Regions from separate parts of the Paenibacillus sp. sgz302191 genome, predicted to be linked through region 2. Evidence: riboswitches for the same ligand, from Rfam matches in the RefSeq annotation. Region 2 holds a riboswitch; each other region holds the start of a gene.
What was found. A riboswitch is a leader RNA that binds a small molecule or an ion and turns the genes downstream of it on or off. The one in region 2 is predicted to bind cyclic di-AMP.
Positions count from the first base shown of each region.

Region 1: it holds a riboswitch for cyclic di-AMP, as region 2 does, so the genes downstream of both, AC3G2T_RS07075 (APC family permease) here and AC3G2T_RS08790 (TrkH family potassium uptake protein) in region 2, are expected to answer to the same signal.
Region 3: it holds a riboswitch for cyclic di-AMP, as region 2 does, so the genes downstream of both, AC3G2T_RS37335 (C40 family peptidase) here and AC3G2T_RS08790 (TrkH family potassium uptake protein) in region 2, are expected to answer to the same signal.
Region 4: it holds a riboswitch for cyclic di-AMP, as region 2 does, so the genes downstream of both, AC3G2T_RS15130 (hypothetical protein) here and AC3G2T_RS08790 (TrkH family potassium uptake protein) in region 2, are expected to answer to the same signal.

Region 1 covers NZ_JBYLHY010000004.1:70,924-75,202, reverse strand. Annotated here, with positions in the region: gene AC3G2T_RS07075 (APC family permease) at 209-2,026, opposite strand; cyclic di-AMP (ydaO/yuaA leader) riboswitch at 2,169-2,326, opposite strand; gene AC3G2T_RS07070 (DinB family protein) at 3,132-3,632, opposite strand; gene AC3G2T_RS07065 (helix-turn-helix transcriptional regulator) at 3,709-4,279, opposite strand, start outside.
Region 2 covers NZ_JBYLHY010000005.1:52,657-56,935, forward strand. Annotated here, with positions in the region: gene AC3G2T_RS08785 (potassium channel family protein) at 1-591, opposite strand, end outside; gene AC3G2T_RS08790 (TrkH family potassium uptake protein) at 604-1,953, opposite strand; cyclic di-AMP (ydaO/yuaA leader) riboswitch at 2,023-2,172, opposite strand; gene AC3G2T_RS08795 (CPBP family intramembrane glutamic endopeptidase) at 2,411-4,006, shown strand.
Region 3 covers NZ_JBYLHY010000054.1:733-5,011, reverse strand. Annotated here, with positions in the region: gene AC3G2T_RS37345 (M1 family metallopeptidase) at 1-1,624, shown strand, start outside; gene AC3G2T_RS37340 (hypothetical protein) at 1,640-2,458, shown strand; cyclic di-AMP (ydaO/yuaA leader) riboswitch at 2,659-2,796, shown strand; gene AC3G2T_RS37335 (C40 family peptidase) at 2,800-3,273, shown strand; gene AC3G2T_RS37330 (hypothetical protein) at 3,397-3,831, shown strand; gene AC3G2T_RS37325 (HD-GYP domain-containing protein) at 3,981-4,279, opposite strand, start outside.
Region 4 covers NZ_JBYLHY010000009.1:81,064-85,342, forward strand. Annotated here, with positions in the region: gene AC3G2T_RS15125 (invasin domain 3-containing protein) at 1-1,177, shown strand, start outside; cyclic di-AMP (ydaO/yuaA leader) riboswitch at 1,398-1,568, shown strand; gene AC3G2T_RS15130 (hypothetical protein) at 1,685-2,137, shown strand; gene AC3G2T_RS15135 (hypothetical protein) at 2,327-2,722, shown strand; gene AC3G2T_RS15140 (sensor histidine kinase) at 2,870-4,279, shown strand, end outside.

The sequences.
Region 1 (4,279 bases), on a different contig from region 2:
TGTCTTCGGGTGCGCCGGGTATCGGTGTGAAGGAGAAGGCGGTGGCCGGAGGTATTACTTTGGCCGCCTGCCTATTATCCATTATTCTTTTGTTCAAACCGGACCTGCCGGGGCCAAGTGCCTGGATTATGCCGTTGTTCAAACCACTGGCCAATCTGCTTGGGTTAGATTGACCGAAGCGGCACCTGCCCCGGTGGTGCATGAACGGTTAACGATGCAAGCGGAAAGGAACCGTAGCGATAACGATATCTTTTTGCGTGTACAGATAAGCCCGAATGAGCAGGCTCGTCTGGTTATGCAGCAGATTTTGCCACCAATGTTTTGTAATAAATTGCGGAATCAGGATGGTGATATGATCCGTCTCCGCCGTTTTCCACTCCACGGTTTCGATAAATTTGATCAGAGGCTTCATGACGCTCCGGTAGCGGGAACGCAGCACGATAAGTCGGACTCCGGGATTCCACTCTTCCCATTTTTCTTCCATTTTGTGAATTTCATCGTCGTCAAAGCCGACGTAGACGGCAACGACATTATCGGTTAACGATTTGGCGTAGCTGATGGAATTGAGTACGACCCGGGTAATGCCGGCAACGGGAATGACGATGGTGCTTCCCTTGATTTCCGGCTTATCCTTTTCCAGATTTACGCGCAATTCATTAGCGATGTTCATGTAGTGGCTGTGAATGCGGAAGAACAGGAAAATGACGATCGGCAGAAAGATGAAAACCATCCAAACCTGGCTGAATTTGGTGAAAATAAAGATCAGGGTAATCGTGAGCGTAGTGATCATCCCGATCGTATTGATGATGAACTTGACGATCCACGCGGCAGGCTTCAATTTGATCCAGCGAACCATCATGCCGAACTGGGATAAGGTGAACGGAATGAACACCCCGACTGCATAAAGCGGGATCAGGTTTTCCGTATTCCCGTGAAAGAGAATGACCAGCAAAGCGGACAGTACGCCCAGCATGATGATCCCGTTGGAGAAGCCGAGACGGTCTCCGCGGACTTTGAACATGTGCGGCATGAACTTATCTTTGGCGAGCATGAAGGCCAGCAGCGGGAAAGCCGAGTAAGCCGTATTCGCCGCCAGGAAGAGAATGAGCGCTGTCACGCCCTGAATGCAGTAGTACAGCACCCCGCGTCCGAACGTGGCTTCGGCGATTTTCGAAACGACCGTTTCTTCCGGAGACGGCTTGATTCCGTACCAGTAGGCAAGCAGGCTGATGCCGATGAACATGCTGCCCAGAATGGCGCCCATGGCGATCAATGTTTTGGCCGCATTTTTCTCCGCAGGAGCTTTGAAGTTCGGTATCGCGTTGGACACGGCCTCTACCCCGGTCAGCGCGGAGCAGCCGGAACTGAAAGCTTTGAGCAGCAGAAATAAGCTCACATTGCTCACAACGCTTCCGATCTCGGGAACCTCCGCATGAATGCCGCCCGTGAGGTACTTGAACAGACCCGATACGATCAGAAGAAAAATGGCGGCGACAAACAAATAGACCGGCAGTGCGAGAACCGATGCGGATTCGGCAATGCCTCTTAAATTCATGATCGTAAGAAATAAAATCATGACCAAAGAAATCAGCACGCGATGATCGTGCAGTGCCGGAAAAGCGGACGTAATCGCATCCGTGCCCGCGGACGAGCTGACGGCTACCGTCAAAATGTAATCGACCAGCAGCGACCCGCCTGCGACCAGCCCTGTGCCTACGCCAAGATTATCCTTGGCTACGATGTACGCGCCCCCGCCCGACGGATAGGCGTATATGGTCTGCCTGTAGGACAGGACCAGAATGGTCAGCAGCCCCAATACGGCTATGGATATCGGGATGGAGTACCAAACGGCGGCAAAGCCGAGGGTCATCAAAACGAGCAAAATTTGCTCGGTGCCGTAAGCGACGGAAGACAGCGCATCCGATGACAGGACGGCAAGCGCTTTGATTTTCGTCAGCTTCTCGTCCTCGATTTCGTGGGATTTCATCGGTCTCCCGATCAGCATTCTTTTTAATCTGTTTACCATAGTTACCCTCCACCGGCGCTTTCCTGTATGTTCCCCTGAATTAAGTAGTTTCACTTGTCCGCGACTGCCGCAGGGCTATTTTTGGCAGCAAAAAACCACAGGGTCTGACCCTGTGGCTCACGAAATAAGCAGCACGGATTCATCCCTCTCCCATAGTACGCTTACGAAGTTAGCTGTCGGATTCGGACTCTGAGAGTAGCCCTACACGCACGGATGCCGTCCGTACGCGATTCACCCCAAAGGCAATGAACGCCTCATTGGTTCCCCCGTTTTCCTTAGGAAATTCAGCGATAAAGGATTCATATGATTGTACTAAATGAACTACGTTTTGAATAATACGCCTGAAAGGAACTTAAGTAAAGGTTGGAAGTTGGCTTTAAATACCCGGCAGCATATCACAAAACCTAAAGATAGCGTTTACATAAACGCGAATCTTACATTTTCGCACTCAAGATAGCATTTTCATTCGTTTTCGTGAAAATTGAAAAAAGATGCGGTCCGGAATATTTCCCGGACCGCATCGGGTTGTTGAAAAAAAACCTGCGTCATGAGGTGATAGCCCCAATCTGCCTGGCTGCATCAAGAAAACCTGCAAAAATACATGAATTTGCGTCACTGATCGCTGCCTACGAAGAATTCCTGCAAAAGTGCAGGCTTTTCAGCGGGGACACGGGCTCAGGTTCACTTTCAGCGAAAATTCCTGCACTTTTGCAGGCTTTTCGCCCAAATAAGCCAATTTCGCAGAAAAAACCTGCACTTTCGCAGGCTTTTCCCCTATCAAGCGGCTGCCCGCCCAGGAAAAGCGACTGTTCCCCCAAAAATAGCGCCCCGCACAAACGCACCGAGAGCAGCAACAGCGCCCGCGCAAACGCACCGAGAGCAGCAACAGCGCCCGCACAAACGCACCGAGAGCAGCAACTTCGCCCGCACAAACGTACCGAGAGCAGTAATAGCGCCCCGTCCAAACGCACCGAGAGCAGCAACAGCGCCCCACACAAACGCACCGCGCGCAGCTCCCAGCGCGCGGTGTTGCGCTGCATGACGGCGGTCGGTCGGCCATGTGTCGCGACTCGATCAACGCGCTGAGGCGGCTCGGGGACGGCTCCTACAGGACCGGCTGCTTGCCCCACTCGATCCAGTTGTCGCGGGTCGGCCCGTAGATGTCCGGCACGGACAGTCCGGCCTGCCGCATCAGTACGATCATCTGGCCGCGATGATGGATTTCGTGCGAAATGAGGACGCGCAGCGTCAGGCCGTTCGGCCACTGTTCGCCATACATGTCGGTGGACTCGTGGAGCTTGGCGTCCGTCCACTGCGACTGCACGGCATCCAGCATCGCTTGCGAAGCGGCGCGGTAAGTATCAGCAATCTTCGCGGCGGAAGCGGGGGCTTTTTCTTCGCCTTCGGGAGCCTGGAACTGCAGGCCTGTCCGCGAAAGCATCTCGTGGATCGTCGTGGCGATATGCCAGCCGATCTGTCCCAGCGGACGGAAGTTCGACTCGCTTCCCTGGCTCAGAGATGCGTCGGTGAGCGCGTCCAGCACGCGCTGTGTGGTTTTGGTTTCGTTGCTCCATTCGGCTGCGAACGCTTGAATCGATGTAATCATGGGGGAGAAGCCTCCTTGTTATGCGTAATAGCCTTAGTATAAAGGAGCCTCCCTGACAACAGGTTGTCAGTGTTTTTTAGGAATAGAGCGCGGCGACTTGCTGCGCTTTTTCTTTGACGATGCCGGCGATGTGCGCGGGCTCCAGAATGCGCAGGCTGGGGCCGTAGCTGAGCAGCATGCCGTACAGCCAGGGCTCGTCAGGCTGGACCGCGGTGACGAGCAGCGTGCCGTCAGGCTGAGCCGTAATTTGCTCGGGATGGAAGTAGTCTTCCACCTGAGCGCGGACATTCGGCTGCATGTGCAGGAGGAGTTTGACGTAGGACGCCTCGGGCCTTTTGCCTATCTTATAGGACAGCGTCTCCAGCGTCTCGGGCCTGCGCACGAACGTCTCGGGAAGCATGGCGATGTCCTTCATGCGCGATAAGCGGAAGACGCGGTAATCGCCCCGCAGCAGGCAGTAGGCGTGCAAATACCAGCCGAAGCCTTTGATGACGATGCCCATAGGCTCGACGGTGCGCTCGGAAAGCTCGCTTTGGGATGTCGTGTATTGAAAGCGGATAAGCTTCGTTTGGCGGATTGCGTGGCGCAGCGACTGCAGCTTCTCTTTTTCGGCGCTGCTTCTGTGCCACGGATTCATATCGATGACG
Region 2 (4,279 bases):
ATTGACAACATCTGTGGCGAGCGGCGCGATGATCACACCGCTTTGCTTGTTGATAGCGACGACACTGCAGCCGTATTTGGCCCGGGGGTCCAGATCCTTGATCGTTTTGCCGCACAGGCGCTTGGGCACCGACAGCTCGACGATCGTGTAATCTTTGGACAGCTCGATGTAATCCAAAAGATTGGGTGATACGAGCTGGTGCGCCACGCGGATGCCCATATCCCGCTCCGGATAAATGACGCGGTCCACGCCGATTTTATTCAGCACTTTGCCGTGCAGCTCGGACAGCGCCTTGGCGACGACCATTTTGACGCCCAAATCTTTCAGCACAATAGCGGTTAAAATGCTGGCCTGAATATCGTCGCCGATCGCGACGACCGCACAGTCAAAGTTGCGCACGCCGAGCGACTTCAGCACTTCCTCGTCCGTGGCATCCGCCACGACCGCATGCGTCAGCTCGGAGCTCATCTCGTCGACCGCTTCTTCGTCCTTGTCGATGCCGAGCACCTCATAGCCCAGCTTGATCAGCTCCTTCGACAAGCTGGATCCGAATCGGCCCAGACCGATTACCGCGTATTGATTTTTTTTCATCTCCAGTATCCCCTAACCAATCGTAATTTTACCCTCAGGGTATCTATATAATTCTTTTTCCTGTTTCGGCTGCAGCGCGTAAGCGAGCGTTATAGGACCGAGCCGGCCGGCGAACATCGTCAGGCTGAGCATAATTTTGCCGAAAACGGTCAGCGACGGCGTAAGCCCCATAGTCAAGCCGACAGTACCGAAGGCGGACGTCACTTCGAACAATATTTTCAAAAACTGCACGGACTCCGTCGTCGATAACAGCATGGACACGAATATGACGAGAAAGAGCGCGATCATCGTGAGCGTAATCGCTTTGAGAATGCGGTCCTTCGCCAGACGGAAACGGAAAATGACGATATCTTCCTTGCCTCGGATCATCGTGATGATGGCGGCAATGAGAATGGTGAACGTCGTCGTTTTGATCCCGCCCCCCGTCGAGCCGGGAGAAGCCCCAATAAACATGAGAATCACCATGAAAAATTGCGACGCCTGACGCATGGCGCCGATGTCCACCGTATTCGCGCCGGCCGTCCGGGGCGTGACGGATTGGAAAAACGAAGCCAACATTTTTCCGCCGAAATTCAGCGGTCCTAACGTCTTGGTGTTCGTGTATTCGAATATAAATATCACTAGCGCGCCGAAAACGATCAGAAATCCCGTCATGGCAAGCACGACTTTGGAATGCAGGGAAAGTTTCTTCGTTTTGTGATATTCCATCAAATCGGACAAGACGATGAAGCCGAGACCTCCGAGCACGATCAGCGCCATCGCGACGACGTTCACCGTGAAATCGTTGACGTATCCGGTCAGCGAGACGAAAGGAGCATCGGCGGTGCCGAACAGGTCGAATCCGGCATTGTTGAACATCGAAACCGCATGCCAGATGCCGAAGTACAGCGCCTTCGAAAATTCCATGTCGAACGACCAACGGATCGTGAACAAAATCGCCGCTATCGCTTCGATGCTTAATGAATAAATAAGTACTTTGCGGATCAGCCGCACAATCCCTTCCATACTGCCCTGGTTGAACGCCTCCTGCAGCAGCAATCTTTCCTTCAGCGTAATTTTTTTGCGCAGCACGAAGGCGAACAGCGTGGCCATCGTCATGAAGCCGAGACCGCCGATCTGGATCAGGCTGACGATGACGACTTGTCCGAACACGGTAAATGCCGACCCGGTATCGACCACGACGAGGCCGGTTACGCAGGTCGCCGATGTGGCCGTAAACAGCGCATCGATAAAAGGCAGCGGCCGGCCGCTCGTCGAGGCAAAAGGAAGCGTCAGCAGCCCCGCTCCGATCAAAATAATGGCGGCGAATCCAAGGACCAGAATTTGCGGAGGCGTAAGCTGCCAAATGCTTATTTTTTTCATAAATCCCCCTGTTGTCATCAATTGAACACGCAAAAAAAGACACTGGAAATCCAATGCCTTATTCGGAAATGGTTCCTGACGTAAAGCCTACGAGGTTAGCTGACGGATTCGGGTGCGCGCAGTCACCCTATTTGTCCGGTTTTTTGACGCCGGAGACAAAATTCACCCCAAATTACATGGTTCCCCCGTTTTCAACAAGAAATTCGGCTTTTTATTCAATTGATATGAATTATATATCTGATTTATTGTTCCGCACAAAGTTGTTTTCAGCGGATTTGCGGGGGTTTTCGCAGCATTCCATCGTGTCTGGCAAGCAGGAGAGGGCGTTACGATTCGAAATCGCGAATTTGCCCCGGTTTACGTTTTATTTTGCATGAATTGGTTTTCCTTAACATCTGTGATACTTTTAATTTAGCGTATTTGCGAACCAACATTATCCAAGGAGATATTTTATCCCATGATGCGAATGAAATTGAACCGAACTTTGCTGATCCTCGCGTGCATCGGCGTGGCCTTGTATATGGGGGTCAATATGCTTGCGGGATATCAAACGGAAGAAGCGGCCCCGGCGGAAAGTCCGGCCGTTACGAAGCAGCAGGCGGCCGACGCGGCCGGGCAGTTTTTGCAAAGCCGCTACGGCATCGGCCAGCCGCGTACTTTCGTCGTATACCAGTCCGAAAAGTCGAGAAGCGGATACTTGCAGAAAGAACACCTTTTGCACGAGTATGAGCTGAAATACGGGGACCGCTTCCCGCTCGATTTCTATCAGGTCAGCGCCGTCGATCCCGGCAGCAAGCGCAAATTCGAAGTTGACGTCAACTACAAAAGCTTGCAAATCGTCGGCTGGCGCGAGACGCTCACCGGTACCGCCGCAGCGATCGGCAGGCAAAAAGCGGACCAGCTGGCCAAGGAGGAGATGAGCCGGCAGGGCTTTAATCCCGACGATTTCAGTCTCGCCCTGGAGCCGAAGAAAGAGGCCGGCGCGAACACGTACGTTTACGAAAAGAAAGCGGAAGCCATCGGCGGTTCCAAGCTGCGCTTGCGGATCGATTTTGACGATAACGCTTTGGTCGGCTATGCCGTGCAATTCAGCATCCCAGAGGACCATCAGACATGGCTTGACTCGCAGGATCAATCCGCCTCGTTCATGACCTGGATCAGCATGGGCTTTACGTTCCTGATGTCCGTTGCGGCCATCGTATATGCCATCAGGCACCGCAAGCAGATGGATTTTCGCAAGGGCCTGCTGCTCACTGTTATTTTTACGACGATTTACATCGCCAACAACATCAATATGTATCCGGCTTTCAAAACGATGTCCGGCGATATCGCAGACAACGGAACCGCCACATTGGCCGGCTCGCTGTTCATGAACGTCGTCACGCTGCTGCTCGGTCTATCGGTCTACATCTCGCTTGCTTCCGGCAGCCGGTGGTGGGAGTCGAACGGGTGGAAGCCTTGGCCGGCTTGGCGGGAATCGCGCTTCGGATCGGAAGTGTTTCACGGAATGGGCCGGGGCTATTTGCTCGCCCTGTTCATCCTTGGGGTCCAGCAAGTTCTGTTCTATGCGGGCGAGGTCCGCTTCGACGTATGGGCCGTGAACGATCCGGGGGATTCCGTATTGAATATGCTGGAGCCCAAATTGTTTCCGCTGATGGCGTGGGCCGCCGCAATATCGGAAGAAGCCGCTTACCGGCTGCTCGGCATCCTGCTGTTCAAAAAGCTGTTCCGCTCGAACTTCATCGCCGTTCTGCTGCCGAGCATCATTTGGGCCGCGAGCCATACGCAATACCCGATCTATCCGGTGTATACCCGCCTGATCGAGGTAACCGTCATCGGCATCATTCTCGGCTATGTGTTCCTAAAATACGGCTTCATCACTGCCGTATTCGCCCATGCCTGCATGGACAGCATCCTGATGGGTCTGTCGCTGTTCTCGCTGGACCAGGCGGGCGATGCTGCCGCAGGTATCTTCTACATCCTGCTGCCGGCCCTCGCCGCGCTGCTGCTGGCATGGTGGCACCGGCGGCGCCTCGCGCCAAGCCCGGGGTAGAGCCAGCGCATGGCTGGCGGTGCGCGGGGATAGCCCCCGTGCGGCGCTGAGAGCCTGCGGACGCTCGCCAGGGTCAGCGTTCGTCGGGCTGCGCGCGGCGCGCCTCCGAACGGCCACTAGGGTCTGCGCTCGTTAGGCAGCCCGTGGCGCTGATAACCTTCGAACGCTCGCTGGGCACTCGCGGCGCTGAGAGCCTTCGAACGCCCACTAGGGTCCGCGCTCGTTGGGCAGCCCGTGGTGCTGATAACCTCCGAACGCTCGCTGGGCACTCGC
Region 3 (4,279 bases), on a different contig from region 2:
CGAGTCGGGAGGCAAACTGCGTCAAGACAAAGCGAAAGCCGACAGCATCGGCAGCATGGAGCTTTTATCGGTCAAAACTTTGGACGGCAATGACTTAAGCATGCGCATGGAGTTTGTTCAGCCCGATGACGGCAATAAGGACGACCATACCCTGCTTAAGCTGCCTCTGCCCAAAGCGGTGGGCCCCGGCGAGCGGGTCACGTTCAAAACGGAGTTTCTCGTCAAGCTGCCCGCAGCCTTCGCGCGAATGGGTTATGTCGGCGATTTCGTCATGGCCGGACAGTGGTTCCCCAAAATCGCCGCGTATGAGCCGGCGGGAACAAGAGGCCGCACGGCCGATGGCTGGAACCTCCATCAGTACCATGGCAACTCGGAGTTTTACTCCGATTTCGGCATCTATGACGTTGTTATCAAAGTGCCGTCCAACTATATTGTCGCCGCGACGGGGTTCCCTGTAAAACCCCCGGTGTCGGACAGCAACACGAAAACCTACCAGTTTTACGCCGAGGACGTGCACGATTTCGCCTGGTCGGCTTCGCCGAACTTCGTATACGTGGAAGAGCCGTTCGCCACGGCGCAGGTACCCGGTGTCAAAATCAAGCTCTACCTCGACCCGAAGCATCAAAATTTAAAAGACCGCTACATGTACGCGGCCAAAAAGGCGCTTTCCCGCTTCAGCCAGTGGTACGGTACGTACCCTTACTCCACGCTCTCCATCGTCGTCCCTCCGGAAGGCGGCAACGGCGCAGGCGGGATGGAGTATCCGACCTTGGTCACCGCATGGGGAGCCAGCGACAAGAAGCCCGATTTGGAGCTGGAACGGGTGGTCGTTCATGAAATCGGCCATCAATTTTTTTACGGCCTCGTCGCTTCCAACGAGTTCGAAGAAGCTTGGCTGGACGAAGGCTTCACCTCCTACGCGGAGGACAAAGTCATGGAGGCGGAATACGGCGTTTCGCCGAATCTGCCTGTAGAGGCCAGCTATGTGACCTCGCCCAACGCGCTTAAACTGAATGCCTGGGATTACAAAGGGCATGGCGAATATGCGGATAATGTGTACATACACGGCAAGCTGGTGCTGAAAGCCATCGAAAAGCAGGTCGGCGCCAAGACGATGGACCGCATCATGACGACCTACTTCCACCGCTGGGAGTTCAAGCATCCTTCGACCAAAGATTTTCAACATGTTGTGGAGGAAGTCACCAAAGCGAAATGGGACGATTTTTTCAACCAGTATGTGTACGGCAGCATGATGATGGACTTTGCGGTTGATCGGATTCAAGTGAAGCCTGCGGCACTGGCAGACGGCAAACCCGGATATGAGAGCACCGTGCTGATCTCCAAACGGGGTGGCAATTCCCCGGAGGTGCCGATTCAATTCCATTTTACCGATGGCACCGTACTGGATAAGGTCTGGAACGGCGCGGAGAGCAGCATCGAGTACAAGTTGACGAATGCGGCTCCCGTCGAGTGGGTTCGCATCGATCCGGGCTATTCGCTCGTGCTGGAAAATAAGCATATCAACAATTTCATGTCGGCCCGGATAGACCCCAAATGGAAAATACGTTTGAACCTCGGCATCATTCAGCTTTTACAAACGATCTCCGGCTGGGTAGCCTGGTAGAAAGGAGAACGCTGCATGACTCTTTATATGAAGTCCGGCTATCGGGCGGCGCTGCGGCAGCCTTTTGCGGTCATCATGCTGTTCCTGTATCAAATGGGTTGGGGAGCCCTCCTCTATAAAATGGTGCAATCGGTGCTCGTGCCGCTCATGCATCGCTTTCCGGGAAACGGCCAGCCCAAGCAGACGCTGCATTTGTTCCTGGCCGAAAGCCAGTTTCAACTGCTCAAAACGGACCTGAGCCATTCCTATTTATGGTGGCTGGCGGTGCTTCTCGCTAGCCGCATGCTGCTTACGCCGCTGCTGAACGCCGGCATCTACTATTCGCTGATCCACACCGACCAAAATGCGGGATACCGCTTCTTTAAAGGCATATCGGAGATGTGGCTCTCCTTTTTCCTCTGCTACGCAGTACGGATCGCGCTGACACTGCTTCCCCTCGCCTGGCTGATCCCGGAGGCCGAGTCGATCTTTGCGCAAAGCGGATCTTACGAGAACGCCGCCGTTGACATGCTGCCATGGCTGGCCGGAATGCTTGCATACGGATTTCTCATGCATCTCCTCTTCATGCATCTGCAGTTCGCGCTCGCTGCCGGAAGCGGAATTCTCTCCACCCTGCTCGCCTTTGTCCGGCACCTGCTTCCTATCGTCGGCATCGCTCTGCTGCTTTTGATCGGGTCGGGACTATTGACGGGTGTCAGCGTCATCGCTTCCTACATCTGGGCAGGTCTGATTGCCCTTCTCATTTATCAGCTGTTCCCGCTTTTCAACATATTTTTGCAAATGTGGGTACTAGCCTCTCAATATCAGTTGTGGTCCGCCAAAGCAAATTCGTAGCGAACGCCCGCCGCTCTCTAAATCTATGAGCAATATTCAGCGAAAAACGCCCAAATATCGGAAAATATGCTCAAGCCCCTGAAAAAGGGGCTTTTTTTTGTCTATTTTCCGAACTATTTCACATATTTTTATAGAATAGTGCACTTGGAAGGAGGATTTTAGATATTTATGCCGAATCCTAAGCACTAGGAAAAATAAACCAACATTTCATGCCGAATTCCCGATTTTTTGGGAAACGGGGGAACCATTCCGGGTGAATTGATCTCGCAACACAGGGATCATAGGGAACCTTCAACCGAACCCTCCAGCTAACCTCGTAGGCACCGGAAGGAGACAAGCAGTTGAAAAAGGTTGTTGCTCTCGTTGTCAGTCTTGTTTTGTGTTTGAGTATTGGTGCAGGAAGTGTTTTCGCAGCACAATCCACTTTGGATGAAACGGTTGACGGATTGCTCGGAACTCCGTACAAGTATGCGGGTACGACAACGAAAGGCTTTGATTGCTCCGGATTTACCGCTTACGTGTTCGCGCAATTCGGTATCGACCTTCCCCATAGTTCCAAAGCTCAAGACGAAGAAGGCATCTGGGTTGATAAAAAGGACTTGCGCAAAGGCGATTTGGTCTTTTTCAACACAGACGGCAAAGGTATTTCTCACGTAGGCATCTATTTGGGAGACGGTGAATTCATTCACTCGGCTACCGATAAAGGTGTTATGAAGAACAAACTAAGTGAGTCTTATTACTCCAAACGGTACGTATCGGCCCGCCGCGTTTTGTGGGACGATATTTACAACCAACTGACTGCTGAATCCAAGTAATTCGATTAATTTACGCGAAAAAAGCCCCGGCAAAGCACGGCTCGTTTCTTGAGCGGCTTGCAGGGCTTTTTTCTATTCTAAACCATAACCTTATCTGCCGCGTCCAATAGATGAGGTGATGAAATGAACAAGACGAAAAAAAGCCGGCAGCGGCAGTTGGCCTGCTTGCTGGTCAGCAGCGCGCTGACGCTGGCTTTGGCAGCCTGTGGCAGCGATGCCCCCTCCGGGAATAACAGCGCGAAGACGCCGGAACCGTCAGCAGCGGCCAGTCCGGCAGTCAGCCCGACAGTTACTCCTGTCCCGTCCGCAACGACGCAGGCGGATGCAGCAGCCGTGAAAAAAGGAACGGGACGCTATGTAGGCCTGGCCGATCCGCGTACGATCGAGCTTATCGTGAACGAGAAAGCCGCCGCTTTCCAGTTGGGAGACGGTACGGCAGATGCCGTGCAAAAGTTCAAGAAAGACGATCAGGTAGAGTTTGAATATAAAGAACAAGCCATAGAAGGCGACGCTTCGCTTAAACAGCTCATTTTAACCAAAATCGCTAAAAAACAGTAGCTCTCTTTGCGCAAAAAAGAATCCCTCCGACTGTCCTTTCGGGAAAGTCCGGGGGGATTTTGTTCGGAAGCGCCGCGCCGTCGGCTTATTTATTGACATAGACGCCTGTTTAACGTTAATATCGAGTCGTTGCCGCCGTCTCGGCCGGTTTATTTGAATGGATATACGTCCGGAAACGATTCGGACAAACTTAAAAAGAGGGCTACATAGTCCGGGTCAAACTGCGTCCCGCTGTGTGACAAAAGTTCTTGTACCGCCGTGTTGATCGATAAGCCTTTGCGGTACGGACGGTCGGAAACCATGCTGTCGAAAGCATCGATAATTGCACAAATCCGGGCAAAAGCAGGAATGTTCTCGCCGCTTAGTCCGCTGGGATACCCTTGGCCGTTCCAGCGTTCGTGATGATACAGAATGATTTCCGCGATCTTCGGGTCCAAATCGGTGAACG
Region 4 (4,279 bases), on a different contig from region 2:
AACAGATGCCAATGGAGTGAAGTCCGTTGATGTTCGATTGGATAAGGATACTTTAAAGAAGGTGCTTGACTCTTTATCCTCCTCGCCTGAACGGAATCTCTCGGTATCGATTGAAGATGAGGCGGACCAAACAGCGCTGCGGCTTCCCGGTGAAGCTGTCAAGCTCCTTGCCGGGAAAGCGGATAAGATCACTTTAAAAACTCAGCATGGCCAGTATCGCTTGCCTCTGGCGGAAGTCGTAAATCAGGAGTCCGAGTGGACGAACGATGCGGAAGTTCAAATAACGATCGAGCGCGGCAAAATTGAAGCGATACCCGGACTGCAGGATGCGGCGAATAAAGGCGGTTTCCGGTTGGCGGCGGATCCGATTCATTTTAACGTATATGTGACGCATCATGGCGAGAAAAGCGAGATTTCCGGCTTCAACCGCTATGTACAAAGGGTTCTCTATTTGCCGGCGGATGCCGGAACGGCTGCAACGGCCGTGGTATGGGATCCGACATTCGGTGTACGTCCGGTGCCGACGGAATTTGCCAAAGTTGACGGACATCAGGCGGCCGTTATTCGCAGCCTCACGAACAGCGTTTATGCATTGGTGTCCAAAACGTCCCAATTTACAGATATTCAAGGACATTGGGCCGCGGCTGAAATTGGCAGGATGAATAGCAGAATGATCGTACTTGGCGTAGATGAAAACCGGTTTGCTCCCGAAGCCGTTATTACGCGGGCTGAACTCGCCGCTTTGCTTGCGAGAGCGTTGGGCTTGCCGGAGGGCGGAGATCGTGCCGGTTTCCGAGACGTGAGCGAGTCGATCTGGTACAGCCGGGCCGTGAAAGCAGTTCAAGCATACGGAATTATGGACGGTTTCGGTGACGGAACGTTTGGGCCCAACCGAGAGGTTTCGCGGCAAGAAGCGATCGTAACGATCGTTCGGGCGCTGCGCATGGCCGATGCCGCTTCGGTGACGAGCAATGCCGGGGCGCAAGTGAACTTGGCCGCCTACACCGACAGCAATCAAATCGGCGGCTGGGCGAGCGATGCGATGCGGACAGCCATTCATATAGGCTTGGTGAAGGGGTATGGCAATGAATTGCGTCCGCAGAAGCCGTTAACTCGTGCCGAGACGACCGTACTTCTTTACCGGATGCTGCAAAAAGCGGGATTAATCGATGGATAAGCTTGAATCAGGAGACGGGCCGAGGGGCTCGTCTCTTTACTTTGCGGTTCAATGTCACCGGCAAAAGCATTCCAAAGAAAATGGAACGATAATGATCGAAATTTATATTTGATTACGCTTTCACTTGGGAAAATCATCAAAAAAACAAAATAAAGCCCCGTATTCTTATTTTACATAAACGGTAATTAGGGGTACCATTTGATTCAACAACTTCACATCATAAATCAAATCGCTGAGTCCCTGAAAGGGGAGCGGGGGAACCACCAGAAACCGATCCGAACAGGGGGCGGTTTTGCGGGGTGAATCTAAAGCAGGCGTTTGCTTGCCGCAGTAGGGCACTCTCAAGCCCGAATCCGACAGCTAACCTCGTAAGCGTATTGAGAGAGACCTTCGATCGTGCTTTCAGCAGTTCGTTTCTTTACGTTGAAAAGAAGCCCGAGAGTAGAATTTCTCTGCTCTCAGGCTTCTTTTTGCTTTTTTTCCACACATTGAGGAGAGTGACTGTAAATGTATCCTGAACCCATGACAGCACTGCAAGAAGAACGCACAAAAAATTGTAAAATTGTCAGGATCGAATATTTTCGATTTAATTCCGAGCTAACGGACAAGCTGATGCCCGGACATGGAACTGACTATCATTGCGGTATCCTGGCGATTTCAACAGGCGGTGCAGTGTACGGTATCGGAGAATTCATCATGCCAAGCTGCGCTGTGAAAGGTGATCTCGTACAGTGGGTAAGTGTTTTCCAGAGGATCAAAGGTCTAACTCTCGAAGATGGACTGCATTACATTCAGCGGAATAAGGAGCAGTGGGGTCTTGCCAGAACGCAATTAATCGAATCGGCATTCAACGATTTGGATGAAAAGCTGAGACACTCATCTGCCGGCGGCAATGAATCGGGTTTCTTAGGGGATCATGCTTATTTATTTGACCGTTCAGAGGCATATGTCTCTTTTTAGGGCAGATGTGTGGGGAATTTTAATCATTTTTTACGTTTTTTTAATGCATGGACCCGGATTCTTTTACCTCCTTTTTACAGCGTTCCGTATTAAGATCTCAATGTGACCGTGGGGAAAGCCGAGAAAGGGCAGTACCACGTGTTAAAAATTGGGCTTATGATTAGCCGCAATGACATGGAGGAGTAAGAAATGAATGAATCGGAGTTTATATTGGTTGCAGCTCCTACGAAAGCCGGCGAGCAATTTATTCGTCATTTAAAGTTTAAAGGGCTGCCTTGTGCGGTTGTAACGAACAATAGACAGGACCAGCAGCGCTTTTCCAAGCTTGGTGTGAATCATATCATGATTGTGGATACGGTCGAACATGAGACTTGGGTCGCTCCCGAATATCCGATAGGTAAAATCTTTTTGTTTGAAAATAGTTTGCCTTTATGCTGCCGCTATCTTCAAATCACCCGCAAATGGACTTCAAAAGCGGTCTATGTCATTACCGAACGCGACTATGCCAGGCTTATTTACAAAGGGCTTGGCGCCGATCATGTCATTTATTCAAGGGCAGGCAACGTTTCATTTTTACTCGATTAGCACGGTAAAATTTACAATTCGTCGCCTTACTGGATGACGAACAGCGGCAGTGTGACGGGCTCGTCCTCGGGGTCCGCCGACAATTCCCTAAAGTTATTGCTGAATAGTGAACCAGCAGATACAATTTCAGGAGAGGGGGGACATTTGATGAGAATAAAGCCGCATACGTTCAACAGTGTCAAATACAAGATTTTGTTTGTCAACCTGATTTTGATGATTTCATTCAATCTGCTTATCATTTATTTCTGGAATTACCGGACTTCGGAGGATACCCGGGAGTCGGCGGGCAACTACATCAACGACATGTTGAGGGTTTCCGGCAACAATCTGGAAGTGGCTCTCAAAGATATTTATGCGCTGGTGTCGATTACATCGACAGAAAGCGATATTGTCGCCATTTTGTCGAAAAGAGAGGAATCGACAGGACTTTCCTATTTGCAAGAAAACAGGAAAATTGACGATTATTTGGTCAATTTGTTCACATACAAGCATTATTTGAACGATATTATGATTGCCAATTTAAACGGAAGGACGTTTTCGAACGGAAATACAATTTCCTGGGAATTCCTTACCAAGCAGAGCTGGTATCCCCGATTGATCAATGACGAAGGGGCGTCTGTGTTCATTCCTCCCCATTATAATTCGGATAATCCTTATATTACGCCTTACCGGGACGATAGAGTGGCTTCGATCGCCCGTCCCATTAAATATCAAGACAGCGTGATCGGGTTCGTGATCGCCGATATCAAAAGCGATTTGCTGCGCGACATGTTCGCAAGCAACCTGAACAAGGTGAACATTTTGATCGCCGACCGCAGTTCGAACGAGATCGTCTACAATTCGCAGAAGGAGAAGATGCCCGATCCGGATATCAGCGCTATGATCGGCGGCATGCAGGGAAACGAGGGCAGCTTCTACAGCCAGATCGGTCATGAGGATAATTTGATCGTATACCGTTATTCGCCTACGACGAATTGGATGCTGATCGGCATCGTTCCGAAAAAGATTTTGCTCGAGGAATTCAGTAAAACGAGAAACAGCTCGCTGCTGCTTTCCATGGCATTTTGCCTGATCGCCCTGCTGGTTTCCACGGTGGCGTCCTCCTATTTGACCAGACCGATTCTGAGATTGAACCGCGCAATCAAACAAATTGACGGCAACCATCTGGATGTGCAATTGGAGATCGATTCGAACGATGAGATCGGCCAGTTGTCCCGGCAATTCAACTCCATGGTGCATCGGATCAAAGATTTGATCCAGGATACGAAACAGCGCGAGCAGGATAAGCGCAAAGCGGAGATGCGCGCATTGCAGGCGCAAATCAACCCTCACTTTTTATATAATACGCTGAATACGATCAAATATTTGTCCATTTACCAAGGGGCCGATAACATTCACGATGTGGCCGAGTCTTTATCGAGATTGATGCACATCAACATGCAGGACAAGGTGTTCATCACGATTGAGGAAGAAATCGAGTACCTGAAGAGCTATTTAAATATTCAAGAGTACAAGTACAGCAACAAGTTCACCTACAGCTTTTCCATCAGCGAGAGT